Regions from separate parts of the Planomonospora corallina genome, predicted to be linked through region 1. Evidence: riboswitches for the same ligand, from Rfam matches in the RefSeq annotation. Region 1 holds a riboswitch; each other region holds the start of a gene.

What was found. A riboswitch is a leader RNA that binds a small molecule or an ion and turns the genes downstream of it on or off. The one in region 1 is predicted to bind cobalamin.
Region 2: another riboswitch for cobalamin. It lies ahead of ACFOWE_RS00945 (ribonucleoside-diphosphate reductase subunit alpha); the one in region 1 lies ahead of ACFOWE_RS12120 (CbtB domain-containing protein).
Region 3: another riboswitch for cobalamin. It lies ahead of ACFOWE_RS15165 (ABC transporter substrate-binding protein); the one in region 1 lies ahead of ACFOWE_RS12120 (CbtB domain-containing protein).

Annotation. Positions count from the first base shown of each region.
Region 1 is NZ_JBHSBM010000016.1:208,767-212,010, reverse strand. It holds gene cobO (cob(I)yrinic acid a,c-diamide adenosyltransferase) at 1-89, shown strand, start outside; gene ACFOWE_RS12125 (cobyrinate a,c-diamide synthase) at 83-1,507, shown strand; adenosylcobalamin (AdoCbl) riboswitch at 1,509-1,627, shown strand; gene ACFOWE_RS12120 (CbtB domain-containing protein) at 1,645-1,857, shown strand; gene ACFOWE_RS12115 (CbtA family protein) at 1,945-2,766, shown strand; gene ACFOWE_RS12110 (cobalt-precorrin-6A reductase) at 2,804-3,244, opposite strand, start outside.
Region 2 is NZ_JBHSBM010000005.1:55,913-59,156, forward strand. It holds gene ACFOWE_RS00945 (ribonucleoside-diphosphate reductase subunit alpha) at 1-1,895, opposite strand, end outside; cobalamin riboswitch at 2,109-2,310, opposite strand; gene ACFOWE_RS00950 (Bug family tripartite tricarboxylate transporter substrate binding protein) at 2,315-3,244, opposite strand, start outside.
Region 3 is NZ_JBHSBM010000017.1:432,415-435,658, forward strand. It holds gene ACFOWE_RS15150 (hypothetical protein) at 1-34, shown strand, start outside; gene ACFOWE_RS15155 (hypothetical protein) at 232-654, opposite strand; gene ACFOWE_RS15160 (histidine phosphatase family protein) at 804-1,385, opposite strand; cobalamin riboswitch at 1,533-1,667, shown strand; gene ACFOWE_RS15165 (ABC transporter substrate-binding protein) at 1,740-2,696, shown strand; gene ACFOWE_RS15170 (FecCD family ABC transporter permease) at 2,982-3,244, shown strand, end outside.

The DNA of each region.
Region 1 (3,244 bases):
TGGAGGCCGCCGACCTGGTCACGGAGATGACGAAGGTCAGGCATCCGATGGACGCCGGGCAGAAGGGCCAGCGGGGCATCGAATGGTAGACCTGCCGCGCCTGGTCATCGCCGCTCCCGCCTCCGGCCACGGCAAGACCACCGTCGCGACGGGCCTCATGGCCGCCCTGCGCGCGGCCGGGCACACGGTGTCGGGGCACAAGGTCGGCCCCGACTACATCGACCCCGGATACCACGCGCTGGCGACGGGACGGCCGGGCCGCAACCTCGACGCGCACCTGGTCGGCGAGCACCTGCTGGCCCCGCTGCTGCTGGCCGGGGCGCGCGGCGCCGACCTCGCCGTCATCGAGGGGGTCATGGGACTCTACGACGGCCGGATCGGCGGGGACGGTTTCGCCTCCACCGCCCACGTCGCCGCCGTCACCGGCTCCCCGGTCGTCCTCGTGGTCGACGTCTCCCACGCCTCCCGGTCGATCGCGGCCGTCGTCCAGGGCATGGTCGCCTACGGCCCGGAGCTGGACGTCGCCGGCGTCATCCTGAACAAGGCGGGCTCGGCGCGGCACGCCGAGGAGGTGTGCCGGGCCCTCGCCCCGACGGGGGTGCCCGTGCTGGGGGTGCTCCACCGGGACGAGCGGCTCGCCGTCCCCTCCCGCCATCTCGGGCTCGTCCCCGCCGCGGAGCGGCAGGACGCCGCCGCCGGCCTGGAGCGGCTGGCGGCGCGGATCGCCGCGAAGGTCGACCTCCGGCGGATCGTCGCCCTGGCCCGCCGGGCCTCCCCGATCGGCGCCCTCCCCTGGTCGGCGGCCGAGGTCTGCCCGCCGCCCAGCGCGCTGCGGCCCGTCGTGGCGGTCGCCGGCGGCCGGGCGTTCACCTTCCGCTACAGCGAGACCGAGGAGCTGCTGCGGGCGGCCGGGTGCGAGGTCGTGCCGTTCGACCCGCTCACCGATCCCGGGCTGCCCGACGGCGTCTGCGGCGTCTATCTCGGCGGCGGCTTCCCCGAGGTGCACGCGGGCGAGCTGAGCGCCAACTCCGCGCTGCGCGAGGCGGTCGGGCACGCGGCGGGCCGCGGGGTCCCGATCGTCGCCGAGTGCGCCGGACTGCTCTACCTGAGCCGCGCCCTGGACGGCGAGCCGATGGTGGGCGTGCTGGAGAGCGAGACCCGGATGTCCCCCCGGCTGACCCTCGGGTACCGGGAGGCCGCCGCGCCGCGGGACACCCTGCTGGCCGGCGCGGGCGACCGGGTCACGGGCCACGAGTTCCACCGGACCGTGGCCGGACCGGGCGCCGGCCGGGACGCGGCCTGGGTCGTCGACGGCTCCCCGGAGGGGTTCAGCGTCCGCCCCCGCGGGGCGCCGACGGTGCACGCCTCCTACCTGCACACGCACTGGGCCGGTCATCCGGCCATGGCCCGGCGGTTCGCCGCCGCGGTGCACCGCCACGCCCTCGGCGCGCGCCACCCAGCGAACAGCACCTCTGGGGTAATTGACCAATATTCGGGTAAAATGTAAGATTTTTTTATATCGTCCGCGAGGAAGTCGGTGGAAATCCGACACAGTCGCGCTACTGTGACGCCGTTCTCCGGCGAAGTCAGACCCTCCGGGCGGGTTCCATCCAGCGGGACGCTGCATCCCTTGACGGAGGTCTCATGTCGCACGCATCCGTGGCCGGCCCTGAGCTGGACATCCCCAAGCTCCCCCTCTCCGCGCTGGCTCCGTGGGCGTTCTTCTTCACGCTCCTGGCGGCCATCGCCGTCTTCTTCGTCGGCGCCGAACAGGGCGCCCTCTCCCTCCTGGCCGGCAGCGACGTCCACGAGTGGGTGCACGACGGCCGTCACCTGCTCGGCTACCCCTGCCACTGAGGCGGCGCCCCACCGGGTGACCGGCTCGCCGCCATGCCCGGGCGCTCCAGGCGCGCCCGGGCCGCCTTCGTGCACCAGGAGCAGGACATGAGTCCTCGGACTTTTCTCATCCATGGCCTGATCGCCGGATTCGTCGCCGGAATCCTGGCCTTCGGCGCCGCCTACGTCTTCGGCGAACCCTCCATCGAGAGCGCCATCGCCCTCGAGGAGGCCGCCGCCTCCGGCCACGCGCACGGGGAAGGTGCCCGCGCGCACGGCCACGGCAACGCCCATGACCACGACGACGCCCGCGACGGCGGTCACAGTCATGGTGACGAGGGAGGCGTCAGCCGGGCGCAGCAGTCCACCGCCGGGCTCGCCACCGCGACCATCGTCATCGGTGTCGCGCTGGGCGGCGTCGTCGGGCTCGCCGCGGCCTTCGCCCTCGGACGTCTCGGCCGGCTGAGCCCCGCCGCGTCCACGGCCCTCGTCGCGGTGGCGGGTTTCGTGGCGTTCGCGCTCGCGACCTGGGCCAAGTACCCGCCGAACCCGCCCGCGACGGGCAGCGGCGACACCATCGGGGCACGCACCGCCGCCTACTTCGGCTTCCAGGCGGTCTCGGTGCTGCTCGCCGTCGGCGCGGTGGTGCTCGGCTCCCGGCTGGCCAGGCGGGGAGACGGCTGGCTCGCGTCCGTGGTCCCGGCCGTCGGCTGGCTCGTCCTCGTGACGGCCGCCGGCCTGGCGCTGCCGGCCTTCGACGAGATCCCCGGCGACTTCCCGGCCACCGTCCTGTGGAGTTTCCGGTTCTCCTCGCTGATCACCCAGATCGTGCTGTGGGGCACGCTCACCGTGGTGCTCAGCGGGCTGGTCCGGCGGACCGCCCGGGCCGCGGCGGCCCGGCGGGAGCTCATCGAGAGCGTCCGGGCCTGAAGCGGCGGGCGCGGCCCGCCGGGAGGTCCCGCCCCGGTCAGGCCAGCCCCCGCTCGGCGAGCCAGCCGCCGGCCGCGACGTGGTCACCGACCACGTCCACGCCGGCGGTCCGGCTCTCCCGCCGCACGACGACGACGGCCAGGCCCAGCTCCCCGGCCGCCAGCATCTTCGGCCAGGTGTGCCCGCCGCCCGAGTCCTTCGTGACCAGCACGTCGCACCCGTACCGGCGCAGCAGTTCCCGCTCGCCGTCCAGGGTGTACGGTCCCCGGCTCCTCAGCAGCGTCCACGGCCGGGGCAGTTCCACCTCGGGCGGATCGACGACCCGCACCACCGCCCTCGCCTCCGCCAGCGGCCCGAGGAAGCACCCGAGCGTCTGACGTCCGGTCGTCAGGAACGGCGCACGCCCGAGCCGCGCCGCGGTCGCGGCGGCCTCCTCATGGGTGCCGACCCAGTTCCAGGAGTCGCTTCCCGGCGCCGC
Region 2 (3,244 bases), on a different contig from region 1:
ATCGCGTCCCGGACCTCCTCCGTCCACAGGCCGCGCTCCTCCAGGTCGCGGACGAGATACCGGTTGACCTGGAGGAACTCCCCCGACAGGGTCTCGCGCTTGAAGACGTTGGACACCTGCGGCTCGACGCACTCGTAGCAGCCGGCGATGGAGGCGATGGTGGCGGTCGGCGCGATGGCGATCAGCAGCGAGTTGCGCAGGCCGGTCCCGGCGATCCGCTCCCGGAGCGCGGCCCACTCCGCGGAGCGGCCCGCCCCGTGGCTGCCCGCGTAGTGGTCGGGGTGGAGCACGCCCGCCGCGGCGCGGGTCGCGCCGTAGGAGGGGTGGCGGCCCCGCTCGGCGGCCAGGTCCGCGGAGGTGGCGTAGGCGGCCAGCGCGATCTCCTCGGCGATCCGGGTGGACAGCTCCAGCGCCTCGCGCGAGTCGAACGGCAGGCGCAGTGCGAAGAACACGTCGGCCAGGCCCATCACGCCCAGCCCGATCGGCCGCCACCGCCGGTTGGCGGCCTCGGCCTCCGGGGTGGGGTAGAAGCCCAGGTCGATGGTGCGGTCCAGGAAGCGCACGGCGGTGCGCACGGTACGGCGCAGCCGGGCCCAGTCGAGGCCGCCGCCGGCCCCGTCCCCGGCCCCGCCGCCGGTCAGGTGGGCGGCCAGGTTGACCGAGCCGAGGTTGCAGACGGCGGTCTCGGCGTCGCTGGTGACCTCGAGGATCTCGGTGCAGAGGTTGGACAGGTGGATGACGTTGCCGGGCAGCGCGGTCTGGTTGGAGGTCCGGTTGGCCGCGTCCTTGAAGGTCATCCAGCCGTTGCCGGTCTGGGCCAGGGTGCGCATCATCCGGCCGTAGAGGGTGCGGGCGGGGATGCTCCGCACGGCCTGCCCGGCGGCCTCGGCGGCCCGGTAGGCGGCGTCGAACGCCTCTCCGTACAGGTCGACCAGGTGCGGGACGTCCTTGGGGTCGAACAGCGACCAGTCGGCGTCGGCCTCGACCCGGCGCATGAACTCGTCGGGGACCCAGTTGGCCAGGTTGAGGTTGTGGGTGCGCCGGGCCTCCTCGCCGGTGTTGTCGCGCAGCTCCAGGAACTCCTCGATGTCGGCGTGCCAGGTCTCCAGGTAGACGCAGGCCGCGCCCTTGCGCCGGCCGCCCTGGTTGACCGCGGCGACGCTGGCGTCGAGGGTGCGCAGCCACGGCACGATCCCGTTGGAGTGGCCGTTGGTGCCGCGGATCAGCGAGCCCCGGGAGCGGACCCGGCTCCAGGAGACGCCGATGCCCCCGGCGTACTTCGACAGGCGCGCCACCTGCCCGTAGCGCTCGTAGATCGCCTCCAGCTCGTCGCGGGGCGAGTCGAGCAGGAAGCAGGACGACAGCTGCGGGCGGCGGGCGCCGGAGTTGAACAGGGTGGGCGAGCTGGGCAGGTAGGACAGGCTCGTCATGAGCCCGTACAGCTCGGCGGCCTCGGCGACCGTCTCGGACAGGCCGCAGGCCACCCGGAGGAAGAAGTGCTGGGGGCGCTCGAGGACCTTGCGGGTCTCGGGGTGGCGCAGCAGGTAGCGGTCGTAGACCGTGCGCAGCCCGAAGTACTCGAAACGGGTCTCCTCGCGGACCAGCGCGTCCAGCTCCGCGGCGTGGGCGGCGACGAACTCCGCCAGCCGGTCGGCGACCAGCCCGGCCGCGTGGGTCGCGGCGACGGACTCGGAGAAGGTCCGCACGCCGTGCCCGGCGGCCTCCTCGGCGATCAGCCCGTCCAGCAGGGCCGCGGCGATCCGGGAGTTCTCCGGGTCGGAGATCACCCGGGCGGCGGCCTCCTCGATGGCCAGCCGCCGGGCCTCCGCGCCGCCGCCGGCGGCGGTGGCGCCGTCCGCCGCCCCGGTCACGGTGCCGTCCATGGTCTGTGTCACGTGCATCCCTCGCCTGCTGCGTTCCCCGTGGGTACGGCTCTCGCGGGACGGCACGCGTCGGAGGGCGGATCCGTGGCCGGATTCGGGCATGCGGGTCCGCCTCGTCCGCGGGCCCTCCCTCGAGGCCCTGGACTGTCTCCGTGGCGGGACGGCCGCGGCCACCGCGCTCCCGCGGGGCCGCTCCGGGCCTCCCGCGGGAGCCGGACCCGGCTCCCCTGCCACGCGTCACCGGCAGGTCTTCGGACTCACGGGCGTCGCGTTCGCGTTCTCCTACTGGCCGTCGCTTCCCAGGTCTCCCCAGTGCTCGACTGACGGCGGTCGTTCCCGTTCACCGCTGCGGGGCAGTCCCGGAATCGCACCGGGTTCCCTCTTGCCTCGCCCCGCGACGGGGCGAACCAGCAACGAGGAGGATCCTACATCTAGGGGCGGATCACGCAACCGGCCCTACAATTTGTGTCGGAGGGGCGCAGCAGTCCGAGTTCGTAGAGCACCCCCCGGGTGCGTTCGGTCTCGGTGGACAGCCAGTGGCGGAAGTCGTCCCCGCTCAGGTAGAGACGCTCCCAGCCGTGCGCCGCGCACAGCTCCCGCCAGCGCGGGGAGGCGTCGATCCGGTCGCAGAGCGCCACGGCGGACTCGCGGTCCCCGGCGCCCATCTTCGCCCCGCCCAGCACCCCGCGCCAGTCGCTGTACTCCAGTCGGACGTCGAGCTCCATGAGCGCCGGAGCCTCGATCCCGTCGATCCGCTCACGGGCGGAGACCGCCAGCGGCCGGAGCCGCCCGGCGGCGATCTCGCCGGCCAGGGAGCGCACCGGCCCCAGGACGGCGGCCACCCGCCCGGCGTGGAGGGCTTCGACGGACTGGGCGGTGGTGGCGTAGGCGGCGTAGTCGAGCAGCCGGGCGTCCACGCCGAGGCACTTGCCGATCATTCCGTACAGGATGTGCTCCGGGCTTCCCAGGGCCCGGCCGCCGACCGCCAGCGCGGCCGGGTCGCGCCGGAGCCCGCCGGCGAGGTCCTCGAAGGAGCGCAGCCGCGAGCCGGCGGAGACGGCCAGCACCGCCCGCTCGCCGACCAGGCGGGCGAGCGGGGTCGTGGCCCCGGCCAGGTCGACCGCGCCGGAGATCTCCGCTCCGGCGACCAGCGGCATCCCTGCGACCAGCAGGCCGCCGCCCCGGGCGAACGGCAGGCCCGGACCGCCGGCCGCGGCGAGGGCGGCGAGGGCGGCGGCCCCGGCGCCGCCCGGATGGTTGCCCACCTCGGCGGTCAGGGCCAGCCCGTCGCCGGTCACCGTCTCGGCCAGTGCCCGGGCGACCAGGTCGGCGTCCTGCCCGTGCGCCGCGGGCGCGATGAT
Region 3 (3,244 bases), on a different contig from region 1:
GGGCCCGCTGCCCGCCGCGGTGGCCGCGGCCTGAGCCGCCCGCCCCGAGCGGCCGACGCTCCCCTGTACGGCCCGCACCCGCCGCGCCGCCGGCCGGGCGCTCCCCGTACGGCCCGCACCCGCCGCGGTGGTCGCACGGGCGGTCCCCGGTACGGCGGCCGGGCCGGGGACAGAGGCGCGGATCAGGGACACGGACCGGGATCAGGGGCAGGTCAGGGGCACAGGCCGGAGTCAGGGGCAGGAGACGAGCTCCTCGGCCACCAGCCCGGCGCCGATCCCCATCAGCCAGACGTCCTTGGCGATCGCGTTGCCCTCCGGGGTGGGACGCAGGCTCCCCTCCTGCCGCAGTCCCGGTGTCTTGAGGTACAGGCCGAGCAGTCCTCCGGCGAAGGCCGTGAGCGCGAGGCCGGCCAGCAGCGACGGCACGACGGGGACGAGCAGCGCCGCGCCGAGCGCGATCTCGGCCCTGGACAGCAGCCGGGTGAACTCCTCGGGGTCCATGTCCGCGAGGAACGGGTAGGTCCCCGCCGCCATCCCGTGGAGCCCGGTGGCCGTCTCCCTGTCGGCGGAGCCCTTGGCCAGTCCCGAGTTCAGGATGATCGCCCCGGCGGCGGACCGGGCCGGGATCTGGTGGGCACGGGCCAGGATTCTCATGATCAGTCCTTCCGGTGGTGGATCGGACCCGAACCCCGTTTCCTACCCGCCCGCCGCTGCCCCTTCCGGTCCCGCCGGTAGTGCTTTGCGAGATCCCCCTTGACCGACCTCCGCTCCCGGCTCCCACCGCCGGCCCGGCCGGCGGCCGGTCAGACCGGGGCGTTCCAGGTGAGGATCACCGGCCGGCCGTGCTCGAAGCCGAGACGCGAGTAGGTGCCGGTGTCCAGCCGGAGGAAACGGCCCTCCTCGGGATCCTGGCCGATCCAGCGGGCGGCCAGGATCCGCAGGTAGTGGCCGTGGGCGACCAGCGCGACCGCGCCGGTGGCCGCCCGGGCGCGCTCGAGGACCCGGTCGGCGCGGGCGCCGACCTGCGCGATGCTCTCGCCGGGGTGCGCGGCGTCGCCGGGGACGACGCCGTCGCGCCACAGGTACCAGTCGGGGCGGGTCTCGCGGATCGTCGCGGTGGTGATGCCCTCGTAGCCTCCGTAGTCCCACTCCCACATGTCCGGGTCGGTCTCGTAGCGGTCCAGCCCGGCGAGCTCGGCCGTCCGGCGGGCCCGCAGGGCCGGGCTGACCAGCACCAGGCCGAAGCGCCTGCCGGAGATCAGCGGGGCGAGCGCCCGCGCCTCGTCCTCGCCCCGGAGTGTCAGCGGCATGTCGGTGCGGCCGGTGTGCCGCCGGTCCCGGCTCCACTCGGTCTCGCCGTGCCGGAGCAGAATCATCTCGTCCATGGTGGGTCCATCATGCCGTCTCGGCTCCCGCGGACCCCGGGCGAGGGTGCCTCCGGGCCTCCGCGCGCCCCGGGAGCGCCGCGGTGACAGGGGTGCGGGAGGGGTGCGGCAGAGGTGCGGTCCGGCCGGCAGGCCGGTCAGACGCGTCCGGATGCCGGGGGAGTTGGTACCGTTTGTCCGACGCGCAGTGTGTAGCGAAGTCCGGTGCGAGTCCGGCGCTGTCCCGCAACTGTCATGGCCTCCGGGCCGAGCCAGGTCGCCTGCCACCGCGCCGACGCCGTCGACCCTCGCGGAAAAGGGTGGCCCGTCGCGTTCTCGCGGGTCCTCGGTTCCAGCAAGTGAAAGGACCTCCCCGTGCGGCCCGTACGCACCGCCTTCGCGGGCGCTCTCCTGGGTGTGCTGACCCTGGCCGGTTGCGGCCAGAGCGCCACCACCGCCTCTCCGAGCACCTCCTCTTCCTCCTCCGGAGCTCCTTCCGCCGCCGCGCCGGGCTTCCCGGTCACGGTCGAGGCGGGCAACGGCTCCGTCACCATCGGCGCGCGGCCCGAGCGCATCGTCTCCCTCTCGCCCACCGCCACCGAGGCCCTCTTCGCCGTCGGCGCCGGGTCCCAGGTCGTCGCGGTGGACGACCAGTCCAACCACCCCGCCGAGGCGCCCAGGACCGACCTGTCCGGCTTCAAGCCGAACGCGGAGGCGGTCATCGCGCACAAGCCCGACCTGGTCGTGCTCGCCACGGACACCGACGGCATCGTCGCCAAGCTGACCAAGGTCGGCGTCCCGGTGCTGCTGGAGCCCGCCGCCGCCAAGCTCGACGACGCCTACGACCAGATCGCCGACCTGGGCGCGGCCACCGGCAACGCCGCCGGGGCCGAGCAGGTCGTGGCCGGCATGAAGAAGAAGATCGAGGAGGCCGTGGCCGCCGCGCCCAAGGACGCGAAGCTGACCTACTACCACGAGCTGGACACCACGCCCTACTCGGTGACCTCCACCACCTTCGTCGGCCAGGTCTACTCCCTGTTCGGCCTGACCAACATCGCCGACAAGGCCCCGGACCTGGCCGGCGGCTACCCCAAGCTCTCGGCGGAGTTCGTCGCCCAGGCCGACCCCGACCTGATCTTCCTGGCCGACACCAAGTGCTGCGGGCAGTCCGGGGAGACCCTCGCCAAGCGCCCCGGCTGGTCCAAGCTCTCCGCCGTCACCGGCGACCGGGTGATCGCCCTCGACGACGACATCGCCTCCCGCTGGGGACCGCGCGTCGCCGACCTCGTCCAGCAGGTCGGCGAGGCCGTGGGCAAGGCCGCGGCGAAGTAGGTGACCCCGCCGCCCCGCCGCGCCGGCGCGGCCGGCCGCACCGAGGACCGGGTCCCGGCCGCGGGGGAGGACCCGGTCCTCCCCCGCGCCGACGGGTCTCCGGCCGCGGATCCCGCAGCGCCCGCCGAGCTCGCAGAGCCGGCAGCCTGTGGGCCTTCGGCCGCGGAGCCCCCAGCCGGCGGATCTTCCGCCGGTGGGTCTTCCGCCGGCGGACCTTCCTCCGGCGCCCCGCGGCGGGCGGCCGGGCTGCGGCCCGGGCCGCTCGCGCTCGCGCTCGGCGCCCTGCTGGCCGCCGTGGTCGCCGGGCTGCTGGGCGGAGCGGCCGGCATCACCCCCCGGCAGGTCGTGCTGCAGCTGGCCGACTGGCTCCCGCTGGTCTCCGCCGACGCCGGGCTCACCCCCGTCGAGCAGAACCTGCTGCTGGAGCTGCGCCTGCCCCGGGTCCTGCTCGGCGCGGTCGTCGGCGGCCTGCTCGCCCTCGCCGGGGCCGCCTACCAGGGCGTGTTCCGCAACCCGCTCGCCGACCCCTACCTGCTGGGCGCCGCCGC